Regions from separate parts of the Comamonas antarctica genome, predicted to be linked through region 1. Evidence: predicted binding sites of a transcription regulator. Region 1 holds the regulator's gene; the other holds the start of a gene.
The links. Region 1 encodes LexA, which represses DNA repair genes until DNA is damaged. Its sites were predicted from a motif close to ACTGTATNNNNATACAGT; they were not measured.
Positions count from the first base shown of each region.

Region 2: recA (recombinase RecA) is a predicted target of LexA. The motif match lies at 3,882-3,899, and genes of this name have one in related genera.

Region 1 covers NZ_CP054840.1:1,786,480-1,796,302, forward strand. Annotated here, with positions in the region: gene HUK68_RS08545 (2-oxoglutarate dehydrogenase E1 component) at 1-1,160, shown strand, start outside; gene odhB (2-oxoglutarate dehydrogenase complex dihydrolipoyllysine-residue succinyltransferase) at 1,205-2,470, shown strand; gene lpdA (dihydrolipoyl dehydrogenase) at 2,566-3,993, shown strand; gene zapE (cell division protein ZapE) at 4,104-5,207, shown strand; gene HUK68_RS08565 (hypothetical protein) at 5,219-5,974, shown strand; gene HUK68_RS08570 (PP2C family protein-serine/threonine phosphatase) at 6,005-6,760, opposite strand; gene HUK68_RS08575 (hypothetical protein) at 6,854-7,144, opposite strand; gene lexA (transcriptional repressor LexA) at 7,252-7,926, opposite strand; gene HUK68_RS08585 (asparaginase) at 8,020-9,003, shown strand; gene adk (adenylate kinase) at 9,091-9,747, opposite strand; gene HUK68_RS08595 (hypothetical protein) at 9,746-9,823, shown strand, end outside.
Region 2 covers NZ_CP054840.1:113,163-122,985, forward strand. Annotated here, with positions in the region: gene sucC (ADP-forming succinate--CoA ligase subunit beta) at 1-914, opposite strand, end outside; gene argC (N-acetyl-gamma-glutamyl-phosphate reductase) at 1,108-2,040, shown strand; gene recX (recombination regulator RecX) at 2,173-2,625, opposite strand; gene recA (recombinase RecA) at 2,685-3,821, opposite strand; gene HUK68_RS00540 (MarR family winged helix-turn-helix transcriptional regulator) at 3,963-4,466, shown strand; gene HUK68_RS00545 (response regulator) at 4,563-5,237, shown strand; gene HUK68_RS00550 (sensor histidine kinase) at 5,491-6,951, shown strand; gene HUK68_RS00555 (LysR substrate-binding domain-containing protein) at 6,965-7,927, opposite strand; gene HUK68_RS00560 (Bug family tripartite tricarboxylate transporter substrate binding protein) at 8,068-9,033, shown strand; gene HUK68_RS00565 (N-formylglutamate amidohydrolase) at 9,112-9,823, shown strand, end outside.

The DNA.
Region 1 (9,823 bases):
CCACCATCCCCGAATCCGTGGCGCCGCACGCGCTGGTCAAGAAGGTGTATGACGACCGCGCAGCCATGGGCCGCGGCGAAGTCAACGTCGACTGGGGCATGGGCGAGCACATGGCTTTTGCCTCCCTGGTCGCTTCGGGCTATCCCGTGCGCCTGTCGGGCGAAGACTGCGGCCGTGGCACCTTCACGCACCGCCATTCGGTCATCCATGACCAAAAGCGCGAGAAGTGGGACACCGGCACCTACGTGCCGCTGCAGAACGTGGCCGACAACCAGGCACCGTTCGTCGTGATCGACTCGATCCTGTCCGAAGAAGCCGTTCTGGGCTTCGAGTACGGCTACTCGTCGAACGATCCGAACACCATGGTCATCTGGGAAGCCCAGTTCGGCGACTTCGCCAACGGCGCCCAGGTCGTGATCGACCAGTTCATCGCTTCGGGCGAAGTCAAGTGGGGCCGCATCAACGGCCTGACGCTGATGCTGCCGCACGGCTACGAAGGCCAGGGCCCCGAGCACAGCTCGGCGCGCCTCGAGCGCTTCATGCAGCTGGCTGCCGACACCAACATGCAGATCGTGCAGCCGACCACGGCCAGCCAGATCTTCCATGTGCTGCGCCGCCAGATGGTGCGCAACCTGCGCAAGCCGCTGGTCATCATGACCCCCAAGTCGCTGCTGCGCAACAAGGATGCGACCTCGCCGCTGTCCGAGTTCACGGCCGGTTGCTTCCAGACCGTGATCCCCGAGCAAGACCAGGCCATCGTCGCCAACGCCGACAAGGTCAAGCGCGTGATCGCCTGCTCCGGCAAGGTGTACTACGATCTGGTGAAGAAGCGTGCCGAGCGCGAGCAGAGCGACGTCGCGATCATCCGCGTCGAGCAGCTGTATCCCTTCCCGCACAAGGCTTTTGCCGCGGAACTGAAGAAGTACCCGCAAGCCACCGACATCGTGTGGTGCCAGGATGAGCCGCAGAACCAGGGCGCCTGGTTCTTCATCCAGCACAACATCCACGAGAACATGCTGGACGGCCAGAAGCTGGGCTACTCGGGCCGTGCCGCTTCGGCATCGCCGGCCGTCGGCTATTCGCACCTGCACCAGGAACAGCAAAAGGCGCTGGTCGAAGGCGCATTCACCAAGCTCAAGGGTTTTGTTCTGACCAAGTAAGGCCGGAAACCCGAACTCAGTACAAACCTTTTGAAAGAAAAACCATGGCTATCGTAGAAGTCAAAGTCCCCCAGCTGTCCGAATCCATCGCCGAAGCGACCATGCTCAACTGGAAGAAGAAGGTGGGCGAAGCGGTTGCAGTCGATGAAATCCTGATCGAGATCGAAACCGACAAGGTCGTGCTTGAAGTGCCCGCGCCTTCGGCCGGCGTGATCACCGAGATCGTGCAGGGCGACGGCGCCACCGTCACCGCCGAGCAGCTGATTGCCAAGATCGACACCGAAGCCGTTGCCGGCGCTGCCGCCCCGGCAGCCGCTGCTCCCGCTGCTGCTTCGGCACCAGCCGCCTCGGCCCCCGCCGCAGCGCCTGCCGCCACCGGCGGCAGCAAGGGCGATGTGGCGATGCCTGCCGCTGCCAAGCTGCTGGCCGAGAACAACCTGTCGGCCGCCAACGTGGCTGGCTCGGGCAAGGACGGCCGCGTGACCAAGGGCGACGCCCTGAACGCGATCAAGGGCGGCGTGCAGTCCACCGCTGCCGTGATCCCCACCGGCGTGCCCACCAAGGCGCTGCCGCAGGTGTCCGCGGCGGCTGGCAAGCAAGACCTGGGCGAGCGTCCAGAGCAGCGCGTGCCGATGACCCGCCTGCGTGCCCGCGTCGCCGAGCGCCTGCTGCAGTCGCAATCGACCAACGCCATCCTGACCACGTTCAACGAAGTGAACATGGCACCCGTGATGGCCATGCGCAAGAAGTTCCAGGACGACTTCACCAAGGAACACGGCGTCAAGATGGGCTTCATGTCCTTCTTCGTCAAGGCCGCAGTGCACGCGCTGAAGAAGTACCCGGTGCTGAACGCTTCGGTCGACGGCAACGACATCGTCTACCACGGCTACTTCGACATCGGTATCGCCGTCGGCTCGCCGCGCGGCCTGGTGGTGCCCATCCTGCGCAACGCCGACCAGATGAGCTTTGCCGAAATCGAGAAGAAGATCGCTGAATTCGGCCAGAAGGCCAAGGACGGTAAGCTCGGCATCGAAGACATGACCGGCGGCACCTTCTCCATCTCCAACGGCGGTACCTTCGGCTCGATGATGTCCACCCCCATCATCAACCCGCCCCAGTCGGCCATCCTGGGCGTGCACGCCACCAAGGACCGCGCCGTGGTCGAGAACGGCCAGGTCGTGGTGCGCCCGATGAACTACTTCGCCATGTCCTATGACCACCGCATCATCGACGGCCGCGAAGCCGTGCTGGGCCTGGTGGCCATGAAGGACGCGCTGGAAGATCCCGCACGCCTGCTGTTCGACCTGTAATCCCCGCAGGTCCACGGTCTTCGAGAAACCCACCCCCTGCGGCCAGGTGCCCGGCGGTGGGTTTTTTCCCAAATGCATTGAGAGAGTATTGAGACATGAGCAAGCAATTTGATGTCATCGTGATCGGCGCCGGCCCCGGCGGCTACATCGCCGCCATCCGCGCCGCCCAGCTGGGCTTCAACGTCGCCTGTATCGACGAGTGGAAAAACGAAAAGGGCGGTCCCGCTCCCGGCGGCACCTGCACCAACGTCGGCTGCATTCCTTCGAAGGCACTGCTGCAGTCGTCCGAGCACTTCGAGCACGCCAGGCTTCACTTCGCGGACCACGGCATCTCGACCGGCGAAGTCGGCATCGACGTGGCGAAGATGATCGGCCGCAAGGATGCGATCGTGAAGCAGAACAACGATGGCATCCTGTACCTGTTCAAGAAGAACAAGGTCACGTTCTTCCACGGCCGTGGCTCGTTCGTGAAGGCCGCTGATGGCGGCTACGAAATCCGCGTGGCCGGCAAGGAAGAAGAAACGCTCACCGCCAAGCAGGTCGTGGTCGCCACGGGCTCCAACGCGCGCGCGCTGCCGGGCGTGCCCTTCGACGAAGTCAACGTGTTGTCCAACGACGGCGCGCTGCGCCTGGGCAACGTGCCTGCCAAGATGGCCTTGATCGGCGCCGGCGTGATCGGCCTCGAAATGGGCTCGGTCTGGCGCCGCCTGGGCACTGACGTCACCGTGCTCGAAGGCATGGACAAGTTCCTGCCCGTGGTGGACGAGCAGATCGCCAAGGAAGCCAAGAAGGCGTTTGACAAGCAGGGCCTGAAGATCGAAACCGGCGTCAAGGTCGGCGAAGTCAAGGTCAACGACCAGGGCGTGAGCGTGGCCTACACCAATGCCAAGGGCGAAGCCCAGACGCTGGCCGTCGACAAGCTGATCGTCTCGATCGGCCGCACCGCCAATACCATCGGCCTGAATGCCGAAGCCGTGGGCCTGGCGCTCGACGAGCGCGGCGCGATCATCGTTGACGACGACTGCAAGACAAATCTGCCGGGCGTGTGGGCCGTGGGCGACGTGGTGCGCGGCCCGATGCTGGCGCACAAGGCCGAGGAAGAAGGCGTGGCCGTGGCCGAGCGCATTGCCGGCCAGCACGGCCATGTCAACTTCGCAACGCTGCCCTGGGTCATCTATACCAGCCCCGAGATTGCATGGGTGGGCCGCACTGAGCAGCAGCTCAAGGCCGACGGCGTCAAGTACAAGGCCGGCACCTTTCCGTTCCTGGCCAACGGCCGCGCGCGCGCGCTGGGCGACACGACCGGCATGGTCAAGTTCCTGGCCGATGCCGAAACCGACGAGATCCTGGGCGTGCACATGGTCGGCCCGATGGTCTCCGAACTGATTGCCGAAGCCGTCGTGGCCATGGAGTTCAAGGCATCGAGCGAAGACATCGCGCGCATCTGCCACGCCCACCCGTCGCTGTCGGAATCGACCAAGGAAGCGGCCCTGGCCGTGGACAAGCGCACGCTGAACTTCTGATCTGCCTGCGCCTGTGGGGGCTTGTGCCGCCGCTCCCGCCGTTCGCGGCCCGGCCGAAATTGCCTGCTTGCCGGGCGCTTTCGGCTTTTTTCTTTTCATACCAAGCCCGCATGTCCCAGTCCGTCCGAAAGGCCTACGAGGCCGAATTGCTTGCCAAGGGTTTTCAAAGCGATCCCGCCCAACTGCGTGCCGTCGATGCACTGCAGCGCTGTGCGGATGAATGGGCGGCCTACAAGGGCAAGCGTTCGAATGCGCTCAAGAAGCTGATCAACCGCCCGGAGATTCCACGCGGCGTCTACATGTATGGCGGCGTCGGCCGGGGCAAGAGCTTCCTGATGGAGTGCTTCTTCAATGCGGTGCCGCTCAAGCGCAAGGTGCGCCTGCATTTCCATGAATTCATGCGCGAAGTGCACCGCGAACTGGCCACGCTGCAAGGCGTCCAGGACCCGCTCGATGTGCTGGGCGCGAACATCGCCAAGAAGTACAAGCTCATCTGCTTTGACGAGTTCCACGTCGCGGACATCACCGACGCGATGATTCTTTACCGGCTGCTGGTGGCCTTGTTCGACAACGGCGTGGGTTTCGTCACCACGTCGAATTTCACGCCCGACGGCCTGTACCCGAACGGGCTGCACCGCGACCGCATCCTGCCGGCGATTGCCTTGCTCAACGAGCGCATGGAGATCGTCAACGTCGACAACGGCACCGACTACCGCCGGCGCACGCTGGAGATGGTCAAGCTCTACCACACGCCGCTGGGCCCCGAAGCCGATGCCGCGATGGAGGAGACCTTCAACCGCCTCGCGGAAGTGCAGGACGAGGACCCGGTGCTGCATATCGAGGCGCGCGAGATCCGTGCGCGCCGGCGCGCGGGCGGGGTGGTCTGGTTTGATTTCAAGACCTTGTGCGGCGGCCCGCGCTCGCAGAACGACTACCTCGAGATCGCCACCCAGTTCCACACCGTGCTGCTGTCCGATGTTCCGTTCATGCCGGTCAACATGGCCTCGCCCGCGCGGCGCTTCACCTGGCTGGTCGATGTGCTCTACGACCGGCGCGTGAAATTCATCCTTTCGGCAGCAGTGCCTCCCGAGCAGCTCTACACTGAAGGTCCATTGGCGCACGAGTTCCCGCGCACCGTCTCGCGGCTCAACGAGATGCAGTCGCAGGAGTTCCTGTCGCTCGAGCACCGCCTGGTCGACACCAGCCTGACCTGAGGTCCATGCCCATGATCCGCCTGTCTTTCCCTTGCTTTGCCGCAACGCGATGGCTGCGCACGACTGCCGTGGCGCTGGCCCTGCCGTTGGCGGCGGGCCTGGCGCAGGCCCAGCCCGCGCAATTGCCGCCCACGGCCAGCAAAGCCGAGCGCGCGACCGTGAAGGCCGAGCGCGACGCGACGCGTGCGCGCATATCCGCCGAACGTGCGGTCATACAGCAGCGACTCAAGCAGCAGGAAACCGTCTGCTACCAGCGCTTTGCGGTGGAGAACTGCCTGAGCGAGGCGCGCAACCAGGCGCGCCTGGCCGACAATGCCTTGCGCGACGAGGAAAGTGCCATCAACGCCGTCGAGCGGCGCGAGAAGTCGGCGGCACGGCTGCATTCGATCGAAGAGAAGGTCCAGGAAAAAAACCAGCAGGCACCCGCCCAGCCGGGCGTCCAAAGCACGGTGCGCGCTGCGCCCCCACCCAAGTCCACACCCAAGTCCACGCCCGCGGCGCCCACGGCGCAGGACCTGGTCGAGGTGCAGGCCCAGCGCGCACAGCAGGCGCGCGAGCGTGCCCAGGCGCAAAGCCAGCGCAACGAGGCACATGCCGCCGAGCAGTCCCGCAAGCAAAGCGGCGAGGCCGAGCGCCGCGCAGCCTCGCGCCAGCGCTATGAGGAAAAGCAGCGCGAGGCGCAGGAAAACCGCGAACGCCAGCGCGCCAAGGCCGCGGAATCGGACAAGCCCAAAGCGGCGCCGCTGCCCCGGCCCCCCGCGCCCTGAGCCACCGCGGCGCGAGCCGCATTGCGGTTTTTACCGCGCCTCGATTTTCACGATGACCAGGCTGAGATTGTCGCCGCGACCCTGCGCGCGCATGCGCGCCTGGCGCACCAGCAATTCGGCCGCATCGCGGGGTGCCAGCGCCTGCAGCAGCATGCCCAGCTCCTCGGTGTCGAAGTAGTGCCAGAGCCCGTCGCTGCAGGCCAGCAGCGTGCTGCCGGGCGCCAGCCGCTCGATGTGGTGCGGCGTGGCCGGTGGCAAAGTGTGGCTGCCAAGGCAGCCGGCCAGGATGTTGGCATGCGGATGGTCCTGCGCCTGGGCTTCGCTCAGTTCGCCGCGGTCGACCAGCGACTGGACATAGGAGTGGTCGCGCGTGCGGTGCACCAGCTTGTCCTGCTCGAAATGGTAGATGCGCGAATCGCCTGAATGCACCCAGTGGCATGCTCCGCTGGGCAGGACCAGGAACGCCGCCATGGTGCTGTGCGGTTCCTGCTCTGCCGAGATCGCGGTGAGGCGAATGACGGTATGCGCCTCCCGCACCATGTTCTGCAGCAGTTGGGCCGCATCGTCGCTGGCCGGGTCATAGCGCTCGAACAGCTGGTGGCAGGTCAGCATGACCTGATCGGAGGCCTTGCGGCCGCCGCTGCGTCCGCCCATGCCGTCAGCCACCACTCCGAGCACGCAGCCATGCACGCGTGCGTGCTGCAGCAACGCCACTTGATCCTGCTGATAGGCGCGGTCGCCGCGGTGGGTACCGGTTACTGCAAAGAGGCGAAAGGACGAGTGCATGGAACAAGAAGGCCCGAAGGGCTGTTCGAAACGTGCAGTGCAAGAGTGTAGCAACCGGATTTTCCGCTGACCCGCAGTCCACCTGGAGCGGCTTCAGCCGCAGGCGTATTCGTTGAAATCCAGCCGGTTGAGCGCGGCGCAGACATCGGCCATGCGGCCTGAGATCAGCAGCCTCCCGCCCTGGGTCTGGCCCTCGTTGCGCAGGATGCGCACGCCGCCATGGACCGCCGAGGGGCGCGCCTGGCGTACGGGATGCCGTACCTGGCGCATCGAAGCGCTGCGCAGCGGCAGGGAGGTGAGGCCGTGCGCGACCGGGGCATGGCCGAAAAGCATGTCATTTTGGGCGTGGCGCGAGAAAGGCAGGGCCTGCAAAGCGAATTGCATGTGATATCTCCAGCAAGGTGATTACGACGGCCGCAGCCGTGCTTCGACCAATAAGGTCGAGGGGTGCAATGCATGGGCCAGCGGCCCTGCGAGGGAAAGCGCGCCTGTTACATGAACAGGGTGTTGCGGATCAGGCCCACGGCCAGACCTTCGATGGCGAATGGCTCGTCGGGACGGACATGGATGACCGGAAAATCGGGATTCTCGGGCAGCAGTTCGATGCCGGTACGCGTGCGGCGCAGGCGCTTGACCGTGACTTCGTCGCCCAGGCGCGCGACTACAATCTGTCCGTCGCGCGCTTCGCGGCTGGCCTGTACGGCCAGCAGGTCGCCATCCATGATGCCGGCGTCGCGCATGGACATGCCGCGCACCTTGAGCAGGTAGTCGGGCTTGGCCTGGAACAGCGTGGGCTCGACCGCATAGGTCTGGTCGATATGCTCCTGCGCCAGGATGGGCGAGCCGGCTGCAACGCGGCCGACCAGCGGCAGCACCAGCGAGGCCACCGCGGCCAGCGGCGAAGTGAAGCTCGCGCCGCGCGCCGCGTTGATGTTGCGCACGGTGTCATGCCGCAGGCGGATGCCGCGCGACGTACCGCTGACCAGTTCGATCACGCCTTTGCGTGCCAGGGCCTTCAGATGTTCCTCGGCGGCATTGGCGGAGCGAAAGCCCAGCGTGCCAGCGATCTCTGCGCGGGTCGGGGGCGCTCCGGTGCGCTCGATGGCAGACTGGATCAGATCCAGGATTTGCTGCTGTCGCGGTGTGAGCTTGGGGTGGTCGAGCATGGCGGTCCTTAAGAGGCTTGCAACGGCAAGCTGCTATCAATCTGTTCTTTTATACAGTGACTGTATTTTTCACCAGTTTTCAAGGAGCCGCAAGTGGGCAATTCAAATAATGTGGTGATATTGGCCACAGGCGGCACCATCGCGGGAACGGCAGCCCATGCATCGCAGGCGGTCGGCTATACGGCGGCGCAGCTCGGGGTGGAGCAATTGCTGGCGGCGGTGCCCGACCTGGCCCAGGTGGCCGGCGGGGGCCTGCTGGCCGAGCAGGTCGCCCAGGTCGACAGCAAGGACATGGACAACGCGACCTGGGTGGCATTGGCGCAGCGCTGTGCCCACTGGCTCGCGCGTGATGACGTGCGTGCGCTGGTCATCACCCACGGCACCGATACGCTGGAGGAAACCGCCTGGTTCCTGGAGCAGGTATTGCCACGCACCGGCAAACCTGTGGTCCTGACCTGTGCCATGCGGCCCGCCACAGCGCTGCTGGCCGACGGTCCGCAGAACCTGCGCGATGCCGTGGCCTGCGCCGTCGATGCGCAGGCCGCGGGCGTGCTCGTGGTGGCAGCGGGGACGGTGCATGGCGCACGGGCCGTGCGCAAGCTCCACCCGTATCGCGTGGATGCATTCTCGTCGGCCGGGCTGGGCGTGCTGGGCTGGGTCGAGGAAGGGCGCGTGCGCTGGCAGCAGCGCCCCTGCGCCGACAGCGCTGCCGCATGGCAGGGCAGCATCGCGGCGCTGGCCGCAGCAGGCCCATGGCCCTGGGTCGAGCTGGTGACCAGCCACGCGGGTGCGGATGGCCGCGCGGTCGATGCATTGCTGGCCCACGGTGTACAGGGCCTGGTGGTGGCCGCGACGGGCAACGGCACGCTGCACCATGCACTCGAGGCCGCGCTGCGGCGCGCCCTGCAGGCCGGCGTGCCGGTCTGGATGGGCACGCGCTGCGCCGAAGGGCAGCTGGTGTTGGCGTCCGAAGGCCCGCAGGGGGCGCTGGATGCGCCGGTGCTGCGCCCGGTCGATCTGCCGCCGCTCAAGGCACGCATCAGCCTGCAGCTCGCGTTGCTGGCGCGCAGTGCCTGACGCGGCGAGCGCGCGGCACAAAAAAGGCCGCTGCCAGAAGGCGCGGCCTGTTTTCCAGAAGCGGCGAATACCGCGCCGGGCTGGCGATCACTCGGCCAGGGCCTGCAGCGCGCGCGCGGTGATTTCCTCCACCGAGCCCATGCCGCTGATGGCGCGGTACTTGGGCGCCTGGGCCGGATCTTGCTCGGCCCATTGGCGGTAGTAGTCGACCAGCGGACGGGTCTGATCGCTGTAGACCTGCAGGCGCTTTTGCACCGTTTCTTCCTTGTCGTCCTCACGCTGCACCAGTTCCTCGCCGGTTTCGTCGTCCTTGCCGGCAACCTTGGGCGGATTGAACTTGACGTGGTAGGTCCGGCCCGAAGCCGGGTGCGAGCGGCGGCCGCCCATGCGTTCGATGATGGCCTCGAACGGCACGTCGATCTCCAGCACGTAGTCGAGCTTGACGCCGGCGGCCTTCATTGCGTCCGCCTGGGGGATGGTGCGCGGGAAGCCGTCGAACAGGAAGCCGTTGGCGCAGTCTTGCTGCTGGATGCGTTCCTTCACCAGGCCGATGATGATCTCGTCGCTGACCAGCTGGCCTGCATCCATCACCGCCTTGGCCTGCTGGCCCAGCGGCGTGCCGGCCTTGACGGCCGCGCGCAACATGTCGCCGGTGGAGATCTGCGGGATGCCGTACTTCTGGCAGATGAAAGCAGCCTGTGTGCCTTTGCCGGCGCCGGGCGCGCCCAACAAAATCAGTTTCATGGAAATCCTCGAAGAGTTGAAATTCTTTTGGGCAACAAATGACCCGGCGGGCAGCCGAGCCGGCCGGGTCCATGTC
Region 2 (9,823 bases), 1.7 Mb from region 1:
ATGATCTTGAAGGCTTCGGTGACCTTCTCGGGGGTGGCACCGCCGCCCACGTCCAGGAAGTTGGCAGGTTCGCCGCCAAACAGCTTGATGGTGTCCATGGTGGCCATGGCCAAGCCGGCGCCGTTCACCAGGCAGCCGATGTTGCCGTCCAGCGAGATGTAGGCCAGGTCGAACTTCGAGGCTTCGACTTCGGCCGGATCTTCTTCGTCCAGGTCGCGGAAGGCAACGATTTCGGGGTGGCGGAACAGTGCGTTGGGGTCGAAGTTGAACTTGGCGTCCAGGGCGGTGATGGTGCCCTTGCTGTCGCGGTTCAGCGGGTTGATTTCAACCAGCGACGCGTCGGTGTCCATGTAGCACTTGTAGATCTTCTGGCACACGTCGATGAACTGCGCCACCGAGTCTTGCGGCATGCCGATGCCCTTGGCCAGCTCTTCGCCGTTGGCCTGGGTGAAGCCTTGCAGGGGGTCGACCATCACGGTGATGATCTTCTCGGGCGTGGAGTGGGCCACTTCCTCGATATCCATGCCGCCTTCGCTCGAAGCGATGAACGCAACCTTCTGCGTCGCGCGGTCGGTCACGGCCGACAGGTAGTATTCCTGCTGGATATCTGCGCCGTCTTCGATGTACAGGCGGCGGACCTTCTGGCCTTCGGCGCCGGTCTGATGCGTGATCAGCTGCATGCCGAGGATTTCGCCAGCCAGGCGCTTGACGTCGTCGATGCTCTTGGCAACCTTGACGCCGCCGCCCTTGCCGCGGCCGCCCGCGTGGATCTGGGCCTTCACGACCCACACCGGGCCGCCGAGCTTCTGAGCCGCTTCGACGGCTTCTTGTACTGTGAATGCAGGGATGCCGCGCGGAACGGGCACGCCGAACGTACGCAAGATTTCCTTGCCTTGATATTCATGAATCTTCATGAGCTGTCTCTCTCTCAGGAATGGTGGTTTACCCGGTTGCCATAATGCTGTCTGGCCGCGGGCATGGGACATGGCAGCCCGGAAATGTATCATGCTGCGATGCACCATCCCTGGTGTAAAACTACTAACCCATATACTGGCTTTTGCGTGGCGCTTGTAGCGCGAGGCCTGGACCGATTGCAGGAGATTTCCCATGTCCAAAGTGTTCATCGATGGCGAAGCCGGCACCACGGGTCTGCAGATCCGCGAGCGGCTGCAGTCCATGCCCGCGATCGAGCTGGTCAGCATTGCGCCCGAACTGCGCAAGGATCCAGCCGCCAAGCGCGCATTGATTGCGGGCGTGGACCTGGTCATCCTGTGCCTGCATGACGACGCCGCGCGCGAGACCGTGGCCATGGTCGATGCCATCACGGCGGAAACCGGCCGCAGCATCAAGATCATCGACGCCTCGACCGCGCACCGCACCGCCCCCGGCTGGGTCTACGGCTTTCCCGAGCTCTGCGACGGCCAGCTCGAAGCCGTCAAGGGCGCGGCGCGCGTCTCCAACCCCGGCTGCTATGCCACCGGCGCCATTGCGCTGCTGCGCCCGCTGGTCGATGCCGGCCTGCTGCCTGCGGACTTCGCGGTCAGCCTGCCGTCGGTGTCGGGTTATACCGGCGGCGGCCGTCCGATGATCGAAGCCTACGAGGCCGGCACCGCCGCGCCCTATGAAGCCTATGCGCTGGGCTTGTCGCACAAGCACATCGCCGAGATCCAGCGCTATACCGGCCTCACGCGCCGCCCGCTGTTCATTCCCGCCGTGGGCAATTTCGCTCAGGGCATGCTGGTGCATCTGCCCCTGCACCTCGATCTGCTGCCCGGCGCGCCCAAGGCCGCCGACCTGCATGACGCGCTGGCCAGCCATTACGCGCGCACCGCCACGCCCGAGCAATGGGTCTCGGTGCTGCCGCCAACCGACGACGGCAAGCTTGCCGCCGACACGCTGGCCAATACCAACAAGCTTGAAATCCGCGTGTTCGCCAACGAGCAATACCGCCATGCCGTGCTGATCGCCCGCCTCGACAACCTGGGCAAGGGCGCGAGCGGCGCGGCGGTGCAGAACCTGCAATTGATGCTGGGGGTGTAAGGGCGGCGCGGCCGATAGGTCGCGCGCCAAGTGCCCGCGGCTTGCGTTTGCGCGAGGCAGGCAGTTCATGGTTCGACGCGCCCGGCCAGAGAGGCTCACCACGAACGGTTTGTCATTCCTGCGGCCGCAAAGCTATTCCTCGGGCTGCTGCCCGGCCACCACCTTGCGCACCACATCGCCCGAAAACCCCCGGCTGGCCAGAAAGCGCATCTGCTTGAGCCGGTCCTGTGGTGTTTCTGCAGGTGCGCCAAAGCGCTGGCGCCAGACGGCATGCGCGCGCTGCCATTCGGTGGCGCGCAGTTCCTGGGTCGCGGCGCGCACCGTGTCGTCGTCGAGGCCCTTGCTGCGCATTTCCTGAACCACGCGCGCCGTGCCCAGCTTGCTGCCGCGGCGGTAGGCCAGCGATTGCGCGACGCGTTCGGGATTGATGAAATTCTTCGCTTCCAGCTCGTCGAGCGTCGCGGCGAGATCGTCGCCTTCGGCCACATGGGCCGCCAGCTTGCGTTCGAGTTCGAGCCGGGAATGCTCGCGCTGCGCCAGCAGGCGCAGCGCGCGGCCCTTGAGGGAGAGGGTGTCGAAGCCCATGGCAATGCAAAAGCAAAAGCCCGGGCCGGGCCTACGCGGCCCAGCCCGGGCTTCACTGCTTACTCGCCCGCGGGTGCAGTGGCCGCTGCGGCCTTGTCCGCGCCCTTGTCGGCCTTGGCCGGCTTGCCGCCGGCGGCGGGAGCCGGGGTGGCGCCGGCCAGCAGGGACACGCCCAGGCTTTCGCGCACGCGGTTCTCGATCTCGAACGCCAGGTCCGGGTTCTCGCGCAGGAATTCGCGCGCGTTGTCGCGGCCCTGGCCGATCTTCTCGCCGCGGTAGGCGTACCAGGCCCCCGACTTGTCGAGGATCTTGGCTTCGACGCCCATGTCGATGATTTCGCCTTCGCGCGAGATGCCCTCGCCGAACAGGATGTCGAATTCAGCGGTCTTGAACGGCGGGCTGACCTTGTTCTTGACCACCTTGACGCGGGTTTCGTTGCCGATGGCGTTGTCGCCCTTCTTGATCGTGCCGGTGCGGCGGATGTCCAGGCGCACGGAGGCATAGAACTTGAGCGCATTGCCGCCGGTGGTGGTTTCGGGCGAACCGAACATCACGCCGATCTTCATGCGGATCTGGTTGATGAAGATGACCATGCAGTTGGTCTTCTTGATCGTCGCGGTGAGCTTGCGCAGCGCCTGGCTCATCAGGCGGGCCTGCAGGCCGGGCAGCGCATCGCCCATTTCGCCTTCGATTTCGGCCTTGGGCGTGAGCGCCGCCACCGAGTCGATGACGATCAGGTCGACGGCACCCGAACGCACCAGGCTGTCGACGATCTCGAGCGCCTGTTCGCCGGTGTCGGGCTGGCTGATCAGCAGGTCGGATAGCTGCACGCCCAGCTTCTGCGCATATTGCACGTCAAGCGCATGCTCGGCGTCGACAAACGCGCACTGGCCGCCTTGCTTTTGCATTTCGGCAATGACCTGCAGCGTGAGCGTGGTCTTGCCCGACGATTCCGGGCCGTAGATCTCGACCACGCGGCCGCGCGGCAGGCCGCCGACGCCCAGGGCGATGTCCAGGCCCAGCGAGCCGGTGGAAACGACCTGGATGTCCTCGATGGCTTCGCCTTCGCCCAGGCGCATGATGGTGCCCTTGCCGAACTGTTTTTCGATCTGCGCGAGCGCGGCTTGCAGGGCCTTGGCTTTTTCGCTGTTGGCTGCGGTGGCGGGGTTGCTGCCCTTGACTGTGGTGACGTCCATGAAAAACTCCTGATAAAGCAATGATTTTGGAGAGCACCGACGGTCTGTTGTTACTGCCAGCCTGGATGCTTGAACAGTAGTTTATGAGGGTTGTACTTTTCTGTATAGATGATTTTTAGTCAGTTTCCCTGACAATTACTCATGGCATCCCTTTCACCTTCCACTTCCTATTCCGATGACTGGCGCCAGCTCCATCTGGGCCGCTTGCTCGGGCATTCGATGCGCCGCTTCGATGCGCGTGTCATGCAGCTGATGGCGCATGCGCTCGAGGTGCCGCTGGCGCTGTCCAACCTTGCGGCGCGCGACCAGGTCAGCGCCGCGCACATCCACATCACGCGCCATCTGTCGCTGGCCGGCGACCGGTTGACCGATCTCGCCGAGCGCGCCGGCATGAGCAAGCAGGCGATGGCCGATCTGGTCGAGCAGTGCCTGGCATGGGGCTTGGTCACGCGCGAGCCCGATGCGCGTGACCGGCGCACGCGCTGGATCCGCTTCACGCCCACGGGGCTCAGCTGGCTGCAGGCGTTCCAGGCGGCCGTGGCCCAGGCCGAGGCCGAGTTCCGCGCCGAAGTCGGGGACGAGGTCGCGACCGTGGTGGCGCTCGGGCTCGAGGTCTATGCCGCCAGCAGCGGCAAGCCGGCATAGCGCGAAAACCCCAGGCCGGGCGGCGCCATCCACCCCTAGAATCGACCAAACCCCCGGCGGTCTTGCACTGCCGTGTCCATTCAGGGAAATATCCGCATGCGCATCTTGATTGCCGAGGACGACCAGGTCTTTGCCGATGGCCTGTTGCGCAGCCTGCGCGGCTCGGGCGCCGTGGTCAGCCATGTGGCCAGCGGCAGCGAAGCCGAGTCGGTGCTGATGACCAGCAGCGAGTTCGACCTGCTGATCCTCGATCTGGGCCTGCCGAAGATGCATGGCCTCGAAGTGCTGCGCCGGCTGCGCGGGCGCGGCGACGGCCTGCCGGTGCTGATCCTCACGGCCGCCGACAGCGTCGAAGAACGCGTCAAGGGGCTCGATTTCGGCGCCGACGACTACATGGCCAAGCCATTCAGCCTGCAGGAGCTCGAAGCGCGCGTGCGCGCCCTGACGCGCCGCGGCATGGGCGGCGCCAGCAGCACCATCAAGCATGGGCCGCTGGTCTATGACCAGTCGGGCCGGGTGGCCACCATCGACGGCAAGATGGTCGAGCTTTCGGCGCGCGAACTGGGCTTGCTGGAAGTGCTGCTGCAGCGCGCGGGCCGCCTGGTCAGCAAGGACCAGCTGGTCGAGCGCCTGTGCGAATGGGGCGAGGAGCTGAGCAACAACGCGATCGAGGTCTACATCCATCGCCTGCGCAAGAAGATCGAGCATGGGCCGATCCGCATTGCGACCGTGCGGGGGCTGGGATATTGCCTCGAAAAGATCCGCGATTGAGCATGGCTGACTGCTGGGAGGCAGCGACTTCCTCGCACATTGCTCGCCCTGAGCCTGTCGAAGGGCGTTTTAGGGCGTGCCGCAAAGAAGCCGTGGCTACTGTATGGAGGCCCTGCGTTCATCCTTCGACAGGCTCAGGACGAACGGGGAACCAGCAGAGGCCTTGCTGTTTCTTGGTCACGTCTGGCGAGACGTGTCTCGCTTCTCCCGCTCAGGACGAACAGACCGCCAATCGCGTGCTTCCCGATACGCCATGAAACTCTTCCAGCGCGAGCAGTATTCGCTGTTTGGCGGCATCCTGGACTGGATGCTCACGCCCTTGCTGCTGCTGTGGCCCGTGAGCCTGGCCCTGACCTGGCTGGTGGCGCAGGGACTGGCCAACCAGCCCTATGACCGCGCGCTGGAATATGACGTGCGCGTGCTGGCGCGGCAGGTGCAGCAGGGGCAATTGCAGTTCAGCCTGGCGCAGGCGCTGAGCCACAACCTGCGCGCGAGCGCTGCCGACAGCGTTTTCTACCAGGTGCTGGACCCGCAGGGCCGATTGGCGGCGGGCGAAAGCGCGCTGCCGCGGCCGCCCTGGACCGATGCCGAGCGGCGCAATGGCGAGGTCCAGTTGTACGACGCCGAACTGCGCGGCGTGGACCTGCGCCTGGCGGCGTTGTGGGTGCCGCTGCCGGAACCCGGCCAGCCACTGGCGCTGGTGCAGGTCGCCGAGGCCCGCGACCAACGCAGTGCGCTGGCCGGGGAGATCATCCGCGGCGTGATGCTGCCGCAGTTCGTTGTGCTGCCGCTGGCGGTGATGCTGGTGTGGATGGCGCTGGCGCGCGGCATCACGCCGCTGCACCGGCTCGAGGAGCGCATCCGCGCGCGCAAGCCCGACGACCTGTCGCCGCTGAACTTCGAGGATGTTCCGCTGGAAGTCGCGCCACTGGTCAATGCCGTCGACGACCTGCTGTGCCGCCTGAACGAATCGCTGGCGACGCAAAAGCGCTTTCTTGCCGATGCCGCGCACCAGCTCAAGACCCCGCTGGCGGGCCTGCGCATGCAGGCCGACCTCGCGCAGCGCGAGGGCACCAGTACGCAGGAACTCAAGCGCTCGCTGCAGCAGATCGGCCGCGCCAGCATGCGCGCGAGCCACACCGTCAACCAGCTGCTGGCGCTGGCGCGCGTCGAAGGCACGGGCGCGGCCATGGCAAAGCAGCGCTGCGACCTCGCGCAGCTGGTGATCGACGTGGTGCGCGACTCGGTGCCGCGCGCGCTCGACAAGCATGTCGACCTGGGCTACGACGGCGCCGAGCCGGGTGCGCCCGGGGTCTGGATGGAAGGCAATCCAACGCTGCTGACCGAGCTGGTGCGCAACCTCGTCGACAACGCGATCAACTACACGCCGTCCACCCCGGAGCAGCCCGGCGTGGTCACGGTGCGGCTGCTGGCCGACACCTTCGAACGCATGCTGCTGCTCGAGGTCGAGGACACCGGGCCCGGTGTGCCCGAGGCGGAGCGCGCGCTAGTGTTCCAGCCGTTCTACCGCGCGCTCGGCACGCAGGCCGATGGCTCCGGGCTGGGCCTGCCCATCGTGCAGGAGATTGCACGCCAGCATGGCGCCCAGGTGTCGCTCGATGCGGCGCGTCCGCAGCAGCTGCCGCCGGGGGCGCGCTTCAGCGTGCGTTTTTCGGCGTTGCGGGCGCTGCCGGCGCTGGCCGCGTTGCCCTGATGCGGACCTGGGTTCAGCTGCGGTCCGCGCCCGCCGCCTTGACCGCGGCGGCGCGGCTGGCGGCGAGCATCGCGGCGGCCGATTGCGCGGCCGATTCCAGCAGCCAGTCGCGCAGCGAGGCCAACGCGCCATGCTGGGCCCGCCCCTCGGGATAGAGGAACCAGTAGCCGAGGTGGCTGGTATAGCCGGGCAGCGGCTCGGTGACCAGGCCCGAGGCAATTTCATCCTGCACCAGGCAGCGCGGCACCAGGGCCACGCCCATGCCCGCCATCACCGCGCGGATGATGCTCTGGAACTGGTCGAACTGCGGACCATCCAAAGCGCGCATGCCGCTCACGCCATGGGCCTCGCACCACTGTGCCCAGGCATCGGGAATGGTCACATGGCGCAGCCGCGTGCAGGCGATCAGGTCTGCGGGCTGGCGCAGATCCAGCGCGCCGGGACTGCCCAGCGGCGGCGCGATCAGCGCCACCTGCTGGCCGACGAGATAGTGGGCGCGCGCGCCCGGCCAGTGGCCGTCGCCGAACAGGATGGAGCAGTCGAGTGTCGGGCTCTCGAAGTCATAGCCGTGCACATAGGGCACGAAATGCAGCGTGACCTGCGGCTCGCGCTGCTGGAACTGCGGCAGCCGCGGAATGAGCCACTTGGCGCCGAAGGTGGGCAGCACCGACAGGTAGAGCGCACCGCTGCGGTCGTCGCTGGTGATCAGCTCGAGCGTGGCGGCCTCGAGCTGCGACAGCAAGGCGCGCACCGCGCGTTCGTAGCGCTCGCCGGCCGGGGTCAGCGTGAGGCGCTTGCGGTTGCGCTCGAACAGCATCACGCCGACCCATTTCTCGAGTTCCTGCACCTGTTTGCTCACGGCGCTCTGCGTCAGATGCAGCGCCTCGGCGGCGCGCGAAACCCCGCCGAAACGCACCACGGTGGAGAAAGCCCGCAGCAGGTGCACGGGAGGGTTGAGTCGGCGCAAACTGGTCATGGCGGGGAATCACGGAGGTGGACTAGGGATGCTGGAAAAGCTTCAATATATTCCGATTTGGAATAATAACAGGCATAGGTATTGCTTTGTCTGTACCACGAATTCCGTTAATCTTTGTTATCGAAAAGGAAAATTTCACCATGCAACGTCGTCACTTTATTGCCTCCCTCGCTGCCACAACTGTCGTTCCTGGAATGTCTTTTGCGCAGGACAATAGCCGGCCCCTGCGCATCGTGGTGCCTTTCCCGCCGGGCGGCTCGACCGACATGGTCGTGCGCAACCTGCAGGACGTGCTGGGCCGCCTGCTGAACCAGCCCGTGGTGATCGAGAACCGCGCCGGTGCCGGCGGCTCGATCGGCATGTCCGAAGTGGCGCGTGCCACCGACAACCTGACGCTGGGCGTGGCCACGCTGTCGACCCATGGCGTGAACCCCGCCGTGCTGTCCAAGCTGCCCTACGACGCCACCAAGGACTTCGTCGGCGTGACCGAAATGGTCAAGGCCCCGGGCGTGATCGTGGTCAATCCCAAGGCCCTGCCGGTCAAGGACATGGCCGAACTGGTCGCCTACCTCAAGGCCAACCCCGGCAAGGTCAGCTACGCCACGCCCGGCAACGGCACCATCGGCCACATGTGGGGCGAGCTGTTCAAGCGTGCCACCGGCACCGACATGCTGCACATCCCCTACCGCGGCGCGGGCCCGGCCATCAATGACGTGCTCGGCGGCCAGGTCCCCGTGTACTTCGACCAGGTGGCTTCGTCGCTGGCCCAGATCAACTCTGGCAAGGTCCGCGCGATTGCCGTGAGCTGGCCCGAGCGCCTCGACGTGCTGCCCAATGTGCCGACCTACGCCGAACTCGGCTACAAGGACATCAACGATCCTTCGTGGTTCGGCCTGGTGGCACCCAAGTCCATGCCCGCGGCCCAGGTCGCGCGCATCCAGAAAGCCGTTGCCGCGGCGCTGAAGGAAGACGTGGTCAAGCAGCGCATGGCCGCTCAAGGCCTGTACCCCACCGGTACCAGCACGGCCGCTTTCACCAAGCAGATCGAGACCGAGATCGCCAAGATGAAGCAGGTCGCTGCCTACGCAAAGATCCAGCTGGATTAATACCCCCACCAGCCGCTTGCGCGGCCTCCCCCTTTCCTCTGTGGGGAGGGGGACGACACCCTCACTCTCAGTCTGCTTATGCATCCCGTCTTGCAATTGATCAGCCAACGTTTCCAGCATGCCCAGCCCGGCGCCGCCGGCGCTGCCGATGCGCCCGCTCCGGCCCAGATGGTGACCAGCGTCCCCGGCACCAGCGCCGTGGTGCTGGATTCGCCGCACAGCGGTACCTGGTATCCCGAGGACTTCGGGTCGTGCCTGCCGCTGGCCACGCTGCGCCAGGCCGAAGACACGCATGTCGAGAAGATCTATGCGTTTGCGCCCGCATTGGGCGTGAGCTGGGTCGAGGCGCACTTTCCGCGCATCTATCTCGATGCCAACCGGGACACCACGGAAATCGACTGCGGCATGATCGACGGCGACTGGCCGCTGCCGGTCACCGACGACCCGGTGGTGCTGCAGAAGGTGCGGCTGGGCAAGGGCCTGATCTGGAAGTTCACCGACGCCGGCGTGCCGATCTACGAGCGCGCGCTGTCGGTGGACGAACTGCTGGCGCGCATCGAGCGCTGCTGGAAGCCCTACCACGCGGCCGTGGCCAAGGCGATCGACGCGGCGCATGCGCGCCATGGCTACAGCATCCACATCAACTGCCACTCGATGCCCGCGGTCGCGGCCAGCCATGCCACGCTGCATCCGGGCCTGGTGCACGCCGATTTCGTGATTGGCGACCGCGACGGCAGCACGGCCGACCCGCGCCTGTCGCAGCGCATCTGCAGCTTCCTGCGCGAGCGCG